2 regions of the Streptomyces sp. NPDC088762 genome follow, and region 2 is predicted to be linked to the other one. Evidence: riboswitches for the same ligand, from Rfam matches in the RefSeq annotation. Region 2 holds a riboswitch; the other holds the start of a gene.
What was found. A riboswitch is a leader RNA that binds a small molecule or an ion and turns the genes downstream of it on or off. The one in region 2 is predicted to bind guanidine.
Positions count from the first base shown of each region.

Region 1: it holds a riboswitch for guanidine, as region 2 does, so the genes downstream of both, ACIP5M_RS00575 (DMT family transporter) here and ACIP5M_RS09775 (Ohr family peroxiredoxin) in region 2, are expected to answer to the same signal.

Region 1 is NZ_JBIVKT010000001.1:119,925-127,052, reverse strand. Features, by position in the region: gene ACIP5M_RS00590 (ABC transporter permease) at 1-618, opposite strand, end outside; gene ACIP5M_RS00585 (ABC transporter permease) at 611-1,438, opposite strand; gene ACIP5M_RS00580 (transglycosylase domain-containing protein) at 1,613-4,057, shown strand; gene ACIP5M_RS00575 (DMT family transporter) at 4,070-4,390, opposite strand; guanidine-III (ykkC-III) riboswitch at 4,422-4,493, opposite strand; gene ACIP5M_RS00570 (GroES family chaperonin) at 4,551-4,892, opposite strand; gene ACIP5M_RS00565 (DUF3618 domain-containing protein) at 4,915-5,235, opposite strand; gene bcp (thioredoxin-dependent thiol peroxidase) at 5,337-5,804, shown strand; gene ACIP5M_RS00555 (HNH endonuclease signature motif containing protein) at 5,947-6,594, shown strand; gene ACIP5M_RS00550 (HNH endonuclease) at 6,591-7,076, shown strand; tRNA gene ACIP5M_RS00545 (tRNA-Leu) at 7,125-7,128, shown strand, end outside.
Region 2 is NZ_JBIVKT010000003.1:295,070-302,197, forward strand. Features, by position in the region: gene ACIP5M_RS09745 (serine/threonine-protein kinase) at 1-187, opposite strand, end outside; gene lepB (signal peptidase I) at 377-1,045, shown strand; gene ACIP5M_RS09755 (molybdopterin molybdotransferase MoeA) at 1,111-2,358, opposite strand; gene ACIP5M_RS09760 (DUF4235 domain-containing protein) at 2,525-2,791, opposite strand; gene ACIP5M_RS09765 (YcxB family protein) at 2,932-3,480, opposite strand; gene ACIP5M_RS09770 (hypothetical protein) at 3,553-4,002, opposite strand; gene ACIP5M_RS09775 (Ohr family peroxiredoxin) at 3,989-4,441, opposite strand; guanidine-III (ykkC-III) riboswitch at 4,516-4,579, opposite strand; gene ACIP5M_RS09780 (AraC family transcriptional regulator ligand-binding domain-containing protein) at 4,632-5,711, opposite strand; gene ACIP5M_RS09785 (type 1 glutamine amidotransferase domain-containing protein) at 5,948-6,721, shown strand; gene ACIP5M_RS09790 (hypothetical protein) at 6,805-7,128, shown strand, end outside.

The DNA of each region.
Region 1 (7,128 bases), on a different contig from region 2:
CGTGAAGGAGTTCTGCACCTCCGCCGCGTCCCCGGCCAGGAACTGGAACGCCGCCCCCGCCACCATCACCGCCCCGAAGATCCCCGCCCCCGCCGTGATCATCACGGGCACCAGCAGCACCTTGCCGGCGGTCCACTCCACGTCCAGCACCGACACCGCCCAGCCCAGCACCCCCAGCCCCTGCACGCACCGCCCCAGGCGGCGCAGCGCGAATCGGTCCGCCGCCACCTGCGCGAGCACCGGGACCGGCCGCACCAGCATCGTGTCGAGCGAGCCGTCGCGGATCCGCACGCCCACCCGGTGGGTGTTGCCGAGGAACAGGTCGGCCAGGCCCAGGGAGGCCGTGCAGGTCCCGTACAGCAGGGCGATCTCGGGCAGCGTGAACCCGCCCAGGACGTCCACGTGGGAGAACATGATGGCGATCGCGACGAAGTCGAGGAGGGTGATCGCCGCGTTCCCGAAGGCCGACAGCAGGAACGACGTCCGGTACGTCATCGTCGAGCGGATCCACATCGCCACGATCAGCCCGTAGCCGCGCAGCCCCTCCCGCGCACGGCTGCGCCGCGGCAGTTCCGGGACCGCCGTGGACGGCTCCCGCTCCAGTACCGCCTCAGCCACCCTGGACCACCACCTTCCGCGTCGCGGCCGACTGCAACAGCCGTCCCGCGCCCAGCAGTACGAGCGCCCACCCGGCCTGGAACACCAGCGCCTGCGCCGCGCCCCCGGCCCCCGCGTGCCTGCCCATCAGCACGTCCATCGGCACCTGCAGCATCGCCGCCCACGGCAGCGCCCGGACGAACTCGCCGAAGCCGCCCGGGAACACGGTCAGCGGCAGCAGCATCCCCGAGAAGAAGATCGAGACGACCGTGGCCACCATGTTGATCCCGGCCCCGTCCAACAGCCAGAAGGCCAGCAGCCCCAGCAGGTAGCGCACCGCGAAACTCACCACCAGCCCGAGCGTGACCGAGACCAGGAACAGCAGCCAGCGCACCGGATCGGCGGGCAGCGCCAGCCGGAACGCCAGCGCCCCGACCGCCAGCGGGACCACCCCGCGCCCCGCCAACTGGAAGGCCGCCCGCCCCAAGTCGGCCGCAAGCCACCACATCTGGAGGTCCGCCGGCCGGTACAGGTCGACGGCGATGTCCCCCGTACGGACACGCTCCTGGAGCTCCTCCTGGAACCCGCCCCCGATCAACGCCCCCGCGGCGAGCAGCGCCTGGCTCACCCATACGAAGGTCAGCGCCTGCGCCTGGTCGTAGCCGCCGAGCCCGGGCCGCTCGTCCCACAGCGCGATGTACGTGTACGCGAGGATGAACCCGAACACGGTGTTGGTGAACACCCCGGCCGCCGTCGCGATCCCGTAGGTGGCGTAGCGGCGGAACCCGCCCGCGGCGACGGCCAGGTAGAGCCCCGCCCTCTCACGCGCGCCCTGACGCACCGTATCCCTCCGTTTCCCACGTCGTTCCTACGTCGGCCAAAGCGCGCGAGCTTAGTGCGGAGGGGCGAGCCACGCGACCGATTTACCCCCGTCCGGCGCGTCATGACCGGTCATCGGGTAGACACCATGAGGTACAGAAGTGGATATTTCGCACGGCGTCGAGGAGTCCCGGAGATGAGCGACCAGTCACCACCCCCTGGCTGGACCCCTCGCGACCCCGACACCCCCGAAGAACACCAACCCCACCCGGTACAGCAGACCCACCACACACAGAGGCCGGGACACCCCGGCGCCAAGGCCCGCCGCAGGCGCACCGGCTGGCGCCGCGCCCTGCCCACCTGGCGCATGCTCCTGGGCGGCATCCTGCTCCTCGCCCTGCTGATCGGCGGCGCCCTCGTCGCCGGCTACCTGCTGGTCGACATCCCCCCGGCCAACGCCGCCGCCACCGCCCAGTCCAACGTCTACCTCTACTCCGACGGCTCCCAGATCGCCCGCGACGGCGAGGTCGACCGCGTCAACGTCCCGCTGTCCCAGATCCCCCGGACCGTCCAGGAAGCCGTACTGGCCGCCGAAGACCGGGACTTCTACTCCGAACGGGCCGTCGACCCCAAGGCGATGCTCCGCGCCGCCTGGAACACCGCGACCGGCAAGGGCACCCAGTCCGGATCCACCATCACCCAGCAGTACGTCAAGAACTACTACCTGGGCCAGGAACAGACGATCAAACGCAAGGTCAAGGAGTTCTTCATCGCGATCAAACTCGGTCGCGAGAAGTCCAAGCAATACATCCTCGAGGGCTACCTGAACACCAGCTACTTCGGCCGCAACGCCTACGGCATCCAGGCCGCCGCCCAGGCCTACTACGGCAAGGACGTCGGCCGGCTCACCACCGCCGAGGGCGCCTACCTCGCCACCCTCCTCAACTCCCCCAGCGCCTTCGACGTCGTCTCCCACCCCCAGAGCCGCGCCCGCGCCCTCGCCCGCTGGAACTACGTACTCGACGGCATGGTCAAGAAGGACTGGCTGCCCGCCACCGAACGCGCGACGACGCAATTCCCCGAACCGGGCAAGGTCCGCGCCGCAGCCGGACTGTCCGGGCAGCGCGGATACCTCGTCGAGGCCGTCAAGGACTACCTCGTCGAACGCGAGATCCTCGACGACAAAACCCTCGCCGAAGGCGGCTACCGCATCACCACCACCATCGACAGGCGCCGCCAGAACGCCTTCGTCGAAGCCGTCGACGACCAGATGGTCGGCAAACTCGACCCCGGAACGCGCAAGGCCGACCGCCTGGTGCGCGCCGGCGGAGTCTCCATCGACCCCGCCACCGGCAAGGTCGTCGCCCTGTACGGCGGCATCGACTACACCAAGCAGTACGTCAACAACGCGACCCGGCACGACTACCAGGTCGCCTCCACCTTCAAGCCGTTCGTCTTCGCGGCCGCCGTCCAGAACGACTCCCGCACCCAGGACGGCCGCCGCATCACCCCGAACACGATCTACAACGGCGACAACAGGCGCCGCGTCGTCGGCACCCGGATCCCCTACGCCCCCGAGAACGAGGGGCAGGTCTCCTACGGCAACATCACCGTCAACACCGCCACCGACCTCTCCGTGAACGCCGTCTTCGCCCAGATGGTCGTCGACGTCGGCACCACGAAGGTCAAACAGACCGCCGTCGACCTCGGCATCCCCGAGAACACCCCGAACTTCGACCCCGGCCCCGCCATGGCACTGGGCACCCTCCAGGCCAGCGTCCTCGACATGACCCAGGCCTACGCGACCCTCGCCGACCACGGCCGCCGCACCCCCTACACCTTCGTGGAGAAGATCACCAAGGGCGGCGATCCCATTGGCCTGCCCGACCGCACCCCCACCCAGGCCGTCAGCCGCGAGGCCGCCGACACCACCACCTCCATGCTGATCAGCGTCGTCGACAACGGCACCGGTACGGCCGCCCTCGCCGCCGGGCACCCGGCCGCCGGCAAGACCGGCACCGGCGAACTGGACCGCTCGGCGTGGTTCGCGGCCTACACCCCCGACCTGGTCACCGTGGTCGCGATGATGGGCCAGGACCCGGACACCGGAACCCTCCAGTCGCTCTACGGAGCCCTCGGCGACGCCCGGATCGGCGGGGGCGGCTACCCCGCCCGGATCTGGGCCCAGTACACGAAGACGGCCCTCGAGGGCACCGACCCCGTCGACTTCGACCTCGAACTCCAGCCGGGCGGGGCGCCGCTCCCCACCCTCCCGCCCGCCCCGTCCGAGCAGCCGACGGAGGAGGCGACACCGGAGGAGGAACCCCCGACCCGCCCGGGCCGTCCCAACCGGCCGAACCGGCCGGGGCGCCCGACACCCCCGGACGGCGGACAGGACAACGGCGGCCAGGACAACGGCGGCCAGAACCAAGGAGGCCAGACCAACGGCGGACAGACCCAGGGCGGACAGACCCAGGGCGGCCAGACCCAGGGCGGCCAGGACAACGGCGGCGCCACCGAGGGCACCCAGGGAGGCGCCGGCACGGGCACGGGCACCGAAGGCGGCACCACGGCGGGCAGGGGCTCCACCGGCGGCAGAGAGGGCCTGCGCCCGGCACCGCCCTCGGCATTCCTCGAGTAGTGAGTGTGAAGGTCAGTGACCAGAGGTCGCCTTCAGCCCCACCACGGCGACCAGCAGCAGACAGATGAAGAAGATCCGGGCGGCGGTGACGGGCTCACCCAGCACCGCCATGCCCAGCACGGCCGCACCGGCGGCACCGATGCCCACCCACACCCCGTACGCCGTACCGATGGGCAGCGACTTGGCGGCGTACGAGAGCAGCACCATGCTGGCGACGATCCCGGCACCCGTGAACACACTGGGCCACAGCCGGGTGAAGCCCTCCGTGAACTTCATGCCGATCGACCAGCCGACCTCGAGCAGACCGGCCACGATCAGAAGAACCCATGCCATGACGGCACCTCCGAGACGTCGAGCGATACGGGGTGCGTCGTCTTGTCGTACCCGGTACGGCGCGTCTCGTCGGGGTTCCCCACCACCGTAGCAAAGGGCATGCGAAAGGGCCGGTGACGTCCGCCACCGGCCCTTTCCCGCTCTCTCCACCGCCTCAGAGTCAGAGGTACAGCCCGGTGGAATCCTTCGCGCCCTCCAGCCGCTCCGCGGCCACGGCGTGCAGGTCCCGCTCGCGCATCAGCACGTACGTCGCCCCCCGCACCTCGACCTCGGCCCGGTCCTCCGGGTCGTACAGCACCCGGTCACCGGGTTCGACGGTGCGGACGTTCTGCCCGACCGCGACCACCTCGGCCCAGGCCAGCCGCTTGCCCACCGCGGCCGTCGCCGGAATGAGGATGCCGCCGCCGGAGCGGCGCTCGCCCTCCGGCAGGTCGGACTTCACGAGCACGCGGTCGTGCAGCATGCGGATGGGCAGCTTGTCGTGGGTGGTGTTCTCGCTCACGCCTTGAACCTACCTGAGGACGTCATCGGCGCTTGCGCCGCACCGACAGCACGACCAGCCCGATCACACCGGCGGCCAGCAGCGCCACCGGCACGATCCGCTCCACGCGCGGGGCCCCGTCCTCGTGGCGCAGTCCGTCGGACACGTCCGTCACGAGACGGTTCACCGCGACGAACGCGCGCCCGGCGGTGTGGTCGACCGTCGAGGCGACCCGTGCCTTCGCGTCCCCGATGATCGTCTTCGGGTGCATGCGCACACCGATCTCGTCGAGCGTCTCGGCGAGCTGCTCGCGGCGGCGGACGATGTCCGCCTCGATCTGTGCGGGGGTCCTGGCTTCCGGCACCGCGCTGCCTCCGTCGTCGTGGTCGTGGTCGTGCTCGTAAGTGAACAGGCTGTCAGCTTAGTCTCGTGGCATACCGATGCCCTCCCGAGGAGACTGTGGACATGAGTGAACGACTTCAGCCGGGCGACACCGCCCCCGCCTTCACCCTGCCGGACGCGGACGGCAACGAGGTCTCCCTCGCCGACCACAAGGGCCGCAAGGTCATCGTCTACTTCTACCCGGCGGCGCTGACGCCGGGCTGCACGAAGCAGGCCTGCGACTTCACGGACAACCTGGACGTCCTGGCCACGGCCGGCTACGACGTCATCGGCGTCTCCCCCGACAAGCCGGAGAAGCTCGCGAAGTTCCGCGAGCAGGAGCACCTGAAGGTCACTCTGGTCGGCGACCCGGAGAAGGAGACGCTGGCGGCGTACGGCGCCTTCGGCGAGAAGAAGCTGTACGGCAAGACGGTGACCGGGGTGATCCGCTCCACGGTGGTCGTCGACGAGGACGGCAAGGTCGAGCACGCCTTCTACAACGTCAAGGCCACCGGTCACGTAGCCAAGATCATCAAGGACCTGGGCATCTGACCCAGCCCCCCTCGGAGCGGCCCACACCCAACCGGTGCGGGCCGCTCCGTTTATCGGCCAAAACAGCCCGTAACCGTCCGACTATCGGTCCGTTACTCCGTACGAGAGCCGCACACGCGGCCGGGGACGGAGAGGGGTCGGTATGCCGATCAGCCCATACACCCAGGAACGCCTGGCGAAGGTGGCGAGTACGTCGCGCACTCTGACGGAGGCACTGGAGCAACTGGGAGTCGACCCGAAAAGCGGCTCGCGTGAGTACATACGCAGGCGGATGAACCAGCTCGGAGTGGACACCTCGCACTTCGAGCGCGACGGGAACCGCTGGACCCGCGCGATCCTGGAGGAGGCGGTCAGCGCCTCCAGCAACATGTACGAGGTCCTGCGGCGCCTGGGGCTCGACGCTGTAGGCGGGCACCACGCCCACATCAGCCGCCGGGTCCGCGTGCTGGGCATCGACACGTCGCACTTCACCGGTCCGTCCCGGACGAACCGCTCGCCTGACAGCAATCGACGGCGTACAGCGGACGAGATCCTCCGCAGGGACGACACGCGTCAGGCTAGACGCACCCCGAACACCATGCTCCGCCGCGCGCTGCTTGATCTCGGCGTTGAGGAGCGCTGTGCCGATTGCGGCACCACCACTGTGTGGATGGGTCAGCCCCTACCCTTGGAGGTCGATCACATCAACGGCGACTGGCGCGACAACCGCCGGGAAAACCTGCGGCTACTGTGCCCCAACTGCCACTCCACGACGGATTCGTACCGAGGCCGTGGCAAGGGGCGGCGATGAAAAACCAACGCCACGATCGACCCTCGCGAGAGGAACTGGCCCAGGCAATCGCCGAGTCGGCCAGCTTCGCAGGAACCCTCCGGATTCTGGGGTTCCCCGATCATGGCGGGCAGCGCGCCCACTTGCGCAGGTGGATCACGGAGGAGGGACACGACACGTCGCACTTCCTCGGCCAAGGGCATCAACGCGGCAAGGCCGGGACCAGGCCGCCCAAGGCGGCAGACGACGTCCTAGTCGACCGGAGCGGAACCCAGCGAACGGGCACTGAGCTCTTACGCCGTGCCCTTCGGGATATCGGAACCCCTGACCGCTGCGACCGGTGCGGCACCCCTCCTGAGTGGCGGGGGCGCCCCATGACGCTGGAGGTTGACCACATCAATGGCGACCGGAGCGACGACCGGCGAGAGAACCTGCGCCTGTTGTGCCCCAACTGCCATGCGGTCACCAGTACGTGGTGTCGTGGTGGACGACACAATCGGTAATGCCGTTTCCCTTGTACGGCGCGGTGCGCAGTAGAGTGTCCAGTGCTCGCGC
Region 2 (7,128 bases):
GCACGTCCAGACCGGGACGGGCCGCGGCGAGCGCCGGGTCCGGCGGACGCACCTCCTTGAGCGCGACCTCGCGCTGCAGGGCGATGTCACGCGCACGCCATACCGTGCCCATGCCCCCGCTGCCCAACGGGGAGATCAATTCGAAGCGGCCGTCGACCGGCTGTCTGCCGCCCTCACTCGTGTCCATGGCGGGCCATCGTATGAGCCCGTGGGCCTCGGTCCCCCACCTGGGTCGCCTCCGGCCGTTGCTCCCTGCGACTCCGGGCAGCCGGTGGTGCGCGAGCGTGCCGGCGCGCGGTTCCGGCGCACCCCGCCCCGCCGTCCGGTCCGCCCGTGTCGATAGGGTGCGGGCCGAACTGCCGGGAGGGGCTGAGGGATGGGACCGGGACGAGGACTGTGGATCACCGGGCTGGTGCTGATACCGCTCGGCGTGTTGTTGACGGCGGCCACGTGGCTGCTCGGTGACTCCGTCTTCGGCGGCCACAGCGTCGGCTCCGATGGGATGCGGCCGACGTACGAGCAGGGCGACACCGTCTTCACGAAGAAGATCGACGGCAGCGAAGTCCATCGCGGCGACGCGGTCTTCTCCTACCTGCCCGGGCGCTACTCGGACACGGATCTCGTCTTCCAGCGCGTCATCGGCATCGGAGGCGACCGGGTGAGCTGCGACGGCAAGCAGGTGCTGGTGAACGGCGAACCGTTGCGCGAACCGTACGTCGCCGGGGGCGACCCCGTGGGTGACGGCACGACCTATGACGTGAAGGTGCCGGAAGGCCGGCTCTTCATGCTGGGCGACAACCGTGTCACCTCGCGGGACTCCCGCCACTTCCTCGCCGACGGACAGAGCGGCACGATCCCGGCGGATGCGGTCCGTGAGCGGGCGCTCGACGGCCCGGGCGTCGCGATCGCGATGGTCCTCCTCCTGGTCGGCGGCTTCCTCCTCACACTCATCGGACTCGGCTGCGGGCTGGCCGGGTACCTGGTCAAGCGGCGGGCCCCGGGGACGCCCCCGACGCCGGCAACCGCGGCTCGCCTCTGGTCGTGACGCCGCCGCAGGTCCCGTCCGGGCCAGGGGGGCCGGCCAGGCGTGCTCGGCGTGGGGATTCCCGGTCAGTTCGTCGTCAGGATCAGGGGCGCCGGATCGCCGTCGCTCCAGTCGGGAGGCAGCGCCGCGAGCGCGTCGCCCATGGCGGCTCCGCGTAGGAAGGCGGCGCGATGCCCGTCGGCGATGCGGGCTCCGGGGCCGTCCCAGGTGACCGGTACGAGCCGGGTCAGGCCGGCTCTCGGCCGTACCGGACCCGTGACGGGTACCTGCGGGAGTGCGGGAAGGGTACGTCCCGACAGGCCGGCGATCAGGGGGCCGAGCAGCGTGTGGGCGGCGACGAGTGCCGCGTACGGGTTCCCGGGGAGCCCCACGACCCACCGCCCGGCGGGGAGTTCGGCGAGCAGCATCGGGTGTCCGGGGCGGCAGTCGACGGTGTCGACGACCATCCGTGCCCCCGCATCGCCGAGCAGGCGGCGGAGCTGGTCCGTGGCGCCGACGGAGGTGGAGCCCGTCACCACCACGATGTCGACGTCCTGCATGGCGTGCACGGTGTGGGCCAGCAGCCCCGCCGGCTGGTCGGGCACGTGCAGCAGCCGGCCCGTCTCGCCGCCGAGTTGGGCGATCAGGGCGGGGAGGAGCGGTCCGAGGGCGTCGCGCACCCGCCCCGGGCCCGGCCGGCCGGTGTGCTCCAGCTCGTCCCCCGTGATCAGCGCGCCGACGCGGGGGCGCGGCCGTACCACCAGCGAGTCGTGGCCGCAGGACGCGGCGAGGCCGGCCAGCGCCGGACCGATCCGGGTGCCTGCGGGCGCGAGGACGCTTCCCGCGGGGGTGTCCTCCCCGGTGCGCCGGATGTGCCGTCCGGGCGGCAGTACGGGACCGAGCACCCGGTCGCCGTCGACGAGCACCGCCGATTCCAGCGGCAGAACGGCGTACGCCCCGGCTGGGACCTGGGCCCCGGTCGAGATCGCCAGGCACTCCCCCGCCCCCAGCCCACCCGGCCAGGAGATGCCCGCCCGTACGGCCCCCCGGACCCGCCAGGGGCCGGGGCCTGCCACCGCGTAGCCGTCCATGGCGGCGGTGTCGAAGGACGGAAGCGGATGCAGGGCGGCCAGTTCCCCGGCCAGGGTCAGGCCCGGGGCGTCGGCCAGGGGCACGGTACGGGGAGCGAGTGGGCGCGGCGCGTCGTGTGCACGCCTTCGGGCCTGCGCCCAGGACGCCGCGGCGTGCCGGGGTGGCTCGGTCCCCTCGGGTGCGGGGGCCGGAGCGGGGCCGGAGCGGGGCGTGACGGTGACGGGCGCGGCGGACGCAGACATGGGTACGAGTCTCGATCGGGGGCGTTTCCGCCCTTCACCGTGTGGATTGCGGGGGCGCTCCGATCCGCTCACGATCCGCCCACCGCGGCGGTGAGCCCGCCGTCCCGCATGCCGGGGGCCGCGCACCTGCACGGTGCGCGGCCCGGCCGGCGAGGCGGTGATCAACCTAGGCCGGCCAGGTGCCGGTCAGCTTGCGCACCCCGCTGGCGCCGGCGCGGTCCACTGCCGCCTTCACCACGGCGAAGACCGCCCCCTGCAGGGCAGCGGCCGGGAGGACCTCGCCCCACGACCGGCTCTCGTCCAGGGCGTCCGGGGCATCACCCTGGCGCCCGACGACCCGCCACACCTGCTTGAACGCCATCCCGGCCAGCAGGCCGCCGGCCATGCCGAGGCCGAGCCCGACGGGCCTGTATGCCATCTTCATCTTGTTCATGGTTCCTCCCTCTCCGAATCTCTCCGGGTACGGGCGGCCGGCCGGACCGGCCCTGCCCGTCGCCACCCGTACTGTGCACCTGCCCCGGTACGGCACGGCGATGTGTCCGTGACGGGCTCGCGCACCGGCGTCGGAACCGCTCAGATCTGCCGCAGGTGTCGGGTGAACAGGGCGCGGGCCCGGTCGAGGTCTTCGGGGGAGGCCGCGCCGCGTTTGGGCAGGACGAAGAGGAACTCCATGCTGCCGGTGAGGACGAACAGGTCGGGAGTCTCGAACCACCAGGGGTAGGACCGCCACTCGACGGCATCGGTCTCTCCGGATGTGCCGGTGGTGGTCAGCCCGTCCTCTGCGATCGTGGTGAGGCAGGCTCCGTGCGCCGCGTGGACGGCGTACTGGTCCCGTGTCCGGCGCCTGCGGAAGTACTGGCGCACGACGAGCACGGCGATCGCACCGAGCACGGCCGCCACGATGGTCTGCGTCTGGTCCAAGTGCATCCGCCACGCCTTGAAGACGCACGCGACGGCCCCGGCCGCGCCGAGCAGCAGCAGGTACCTGGTGCGGCCGGGCCACGTGTGCAGGGTGTACCGCCACAGGGCCTTGTCGTAGTCCTCGGCGGCCGGGGTGTACGCGAACCGCGCAGCCCGGACCGGGGCCGGAGTTTCGGCCGGCTCGGCTTGATTCATGTCCATGACAGCGGACGGTACGACATCGTCCCTGCACGACCACGCCCCACCCGACCCTCGCCCCGACGGGCGCCCGCGTCACAGCCGCCAGTACGTACCCGCACGGGAATCGACGTGCACGACGTGCCGGCCCACGCGCACCACGTGGTGGTCCGGGCCGGTCCAGGAGCCGGTGACGCCGTCGGCGCCGGGCAGAGGGGTCCAGACCTCCAGGAAGGTGGTGCCGTCCGGGTTGGTGCCCCGCTCGACGAGGTTCGGCCCCTCCCACCGGAAGGTCCCCGCGTCTTCGCCCGGCTCGCCCGTCAGGTGGTGAAAGCGCACCTCGGACCCGTCGAAGGCGGTCGTACCGGCGAAGCCCCGGCTGTCGGCGTAATACGGCCCGGCCTGCAGCCACACCACTTCGCGGTCCTCGAGGAGGGGTCCGCCGTTGCGGCTGATGCCGCGCCGCAGCCAGGCGCCGTGCTCGGGCACCGGGACGCCGGGGCCGCCCGGGACGCCGGCCCCCGGCTCGGGCTCAGGCCCGGTCACCGGTGGCGGGGTCGTCGACGGCCAGGAGCGTCAGCGGTACGTTGCCCCGTACGGCCTGGGAGTACGGGCAGACGGCGTCCGCCCGGTGCAGGAGGGGCTGGAGGTCCGCCGCACGCCATCCCGGCAGGCTGACGGTGAGGGCCACCGCGAGGCCGTAGCCCGCGGGCGTGTCGGTGGTACCGAGTTGGACCTCGCACGCTACGTGCGCGGCGGAGGCGTCCGCCCCGAATTCGGAGGCGACCTCCGCGAGCGCGGAGGTGAAGCAGGCGGCGAAACCGGCCGCGAACAGCTGCTCGGGGTTGGTGGTGCCGGGCACCTTCTTGCGCGGCGGGGCGAGGCGGACCTCCAGGCGCCCGTCGTCCGTGCGTACGGAGCCGGTGCGGCCCCCGGCGGCGTGCGCGGTCGTCCGGTACAGGCTGCGGGTGAGGGGTACGGCCATGGCGTTCGGTCCATCTGCTCGACGAGGACGCTGCCCGGGTACGGACAGCGGACGGCGCTGCTCGTGCAGCACCTCGCGCGTCGTCGTGCGTAACCGGGTACGGCGCATCTCGTCCGGGGCCGTGGATCCGGCCGCCGGACAATCTAGCAACGGCGGCCGCCGCCCGCGGCCTTGCCTGCGGTGACGTTCCTCACCCGCCGCCGGTCCGGCCGCCACCCGGGGACGCGGGCCGGTGCCGGCTGCGGTACGCACCGGGAGGCATGCCCTCCCACCGGGTGAAGGCACGGGCCAGGGCGGTCGCACCGCTCAGGCCGACGAGGGGGGCGATGCGGTCCAGCGGCAGGGCCGTGGTCTCCAGCAGTCGCCGGGCCCGGCTGTGGCGGGCGGTGTCGAGGAGCGCGCGCCATGACGTGCCCTCCGCGTGCAGGGCCCTGCGCAGGGTCCGGACGCTGAGGTTGAGTTCCCTGGCGGGGCCCTCGGGGCCCGCGGCCTCGAGCGTGGCGTGCTCCAGCCACCGCCGCACGCGCTCGGCCGCGGTCGCCGTCCCGGTCGCGGACCCGTTCCCGGTCGCGGACCCGGACCCGGACCCGTTCCCGGCCCCGGCAGTGGACAGCTGGTCCAGGAGCCGGTCGGCGTAGGCCCGGTGGAGGGCGTTGAGCGCCGGGTCGTAGAGGGGGCGGCGCCGGTCGAGGTCCCCGTTGCCGACCGTGATCGCGTTCTCCGGGGCCTCGAAGGTGACGGGGCAGCCGAGGACGCGGGCGTACGGCTCGGCCGCGCCCGCACGCGGATGGGTGAACGACACGGCCAGGGGCGCCCAGTCGTCGCCGGCGATCCAGCGGGCGGCCCGCACCATGCTGCTGACGACCGCCTCCACCTGCTGGGGGTGCATGGCCGCCGGGTCGACGGTCGGCCGGTAGCAGATCCGGCTGTCGCCGCCGCGGCGGTGCAGGGTCACCGTGCCCGCCTGGCTCACCAGGGGGTGGTACCGCTCGGCCGCCCGTGCGGCGTCGGCGAGGCTGGCGCAGGTGAGGACGAGGTGGCCCAGGATGTGCAGGCCCTCGGGCCTGATGCGGTCGCCCACGAGGAGCCCGGTGTGCGGGCCGGTGTCCGGGGCGGCGAGCACCGTGTCCCACAGGGCGCGCATCTCGCCGAACGCCAGCCGGTCGGTGGGCAGGGCCCAGGAACGGGACCCGCCGGCGCCCTCCTCCGTGGCGCTCAGGACGGCGTGGGCGTAGCACGCGGTGACGGACGGCGGCTCGATGGTGGACACGGCCGCCAGTCAATGCGGGCGCACCGCCCCCGTCAACACCGCCCCGTCGGCACCCCCGTCGTCGGGCCGGCCGCCGCGCGCCGGGGTCCGAAGAGTCAAGGGGTTGGCCGCCGGAGTGAATGACGGGGCCGCGGGCCGCTCCTAAGGTCGGCCTTCGAACACCGAGGCGATCAGGGGGTCCACGGAGCCCCGGGGAAGCGTGCTGCCCTGATCGCCACCGCTCAGAGGAGTACGCCGTGATTCTCTTCCTGCTGCCCGCAGGCGACTACGACCCGACCGAGGCGGCGGTGCCCTGGGCCGCACTGCGGGACGCCGGCTTCGAGGTGCGGTTCGCCACCCCCGGCGGGAAGGTCGCGCTCGCCGACCCCCGGCTCACGGACATCGGCTTCTCGTGGCTCTCGCCCTGGCTGATGACCCGTCGCGCCGAGCTGGCGGCGTACCGGCGCCTCACCGAGGACCGCTGGTTCCTCGCCCCCTCCTCGTACGCGGATGTCGACCCGGCCGGCATCACGGGCCTGTTCGTGCCCGGCGGCCACGCCGCGGGCATGCGGACGCTGCTCGAGGACGCCACCGCCCAGCAGCTGTTCGCCCGTGTCTTCCTGCAGGGGCTGCCGGTGGGGGCGGTCTGCCACGGCGTGCTGCTCGCCGCCCGGGCCGAGGATCCCGCCACCGGGCGTTCGGTCCTCCACGGTCGGCGGACGACGGCTCTGACCTCCCTGCTGGAGCTGACGGGGTGGAACCTCACCCGGTGGTGGCTGGGGCGCTACTACCGCACGTACCGCACCACCGTGCAGCAGGAGGTCACCGCGGCGCTCGCCGATCCGAGCCACTTCCTGACCGGCCCGCCGCTGCCCCTCCGCGACTCGGCGACCCGGCCCGGACGCGGTTTCGCCGTCACGGACGGGAACTACGTCTCCGCACGGTGGCCCGGCGACTGCCACCGCCTGGCTGCGGAGTACGTGGCTCTGGTCCGGGCCCGTGCCGCGGGTGCGGTGCACCAGTCGGGCTGAGTCCGGCCGCTTCGAGGCCTCATCGAGCAGGCCGGCCACCGACGTGTCCATCTCCGAAGTGTCGTGAACGCATCGTGAAAGGGATGGGGATGAATCGACGAAGAGCAGCCGGGCGAAGCCGGTACCTCTTGACCGGCCTGGTCCTCGCGCTGGTCACCCTGGTGCTGGGCCCCGCGGCCTCCGGCGCCTCGGCGGGCCCGCAGTGGTGGGAGCCCGTGGCGCGCCCGGCCCCGGATTCGCAGGTCAACGTCACGGGGGAACCGTTCACCGGGACCGACGCCCAGGGCCGGGTCCGCGGATACGTCGACGCGCACGTCCACCTGATGTCCAACGAGGGCTTCGGGGGACGGCTGGTCTGCGGGAAGGTCTTCTCCACGGCGGGGGTGGCGGACGCCCTCAGGGACTGC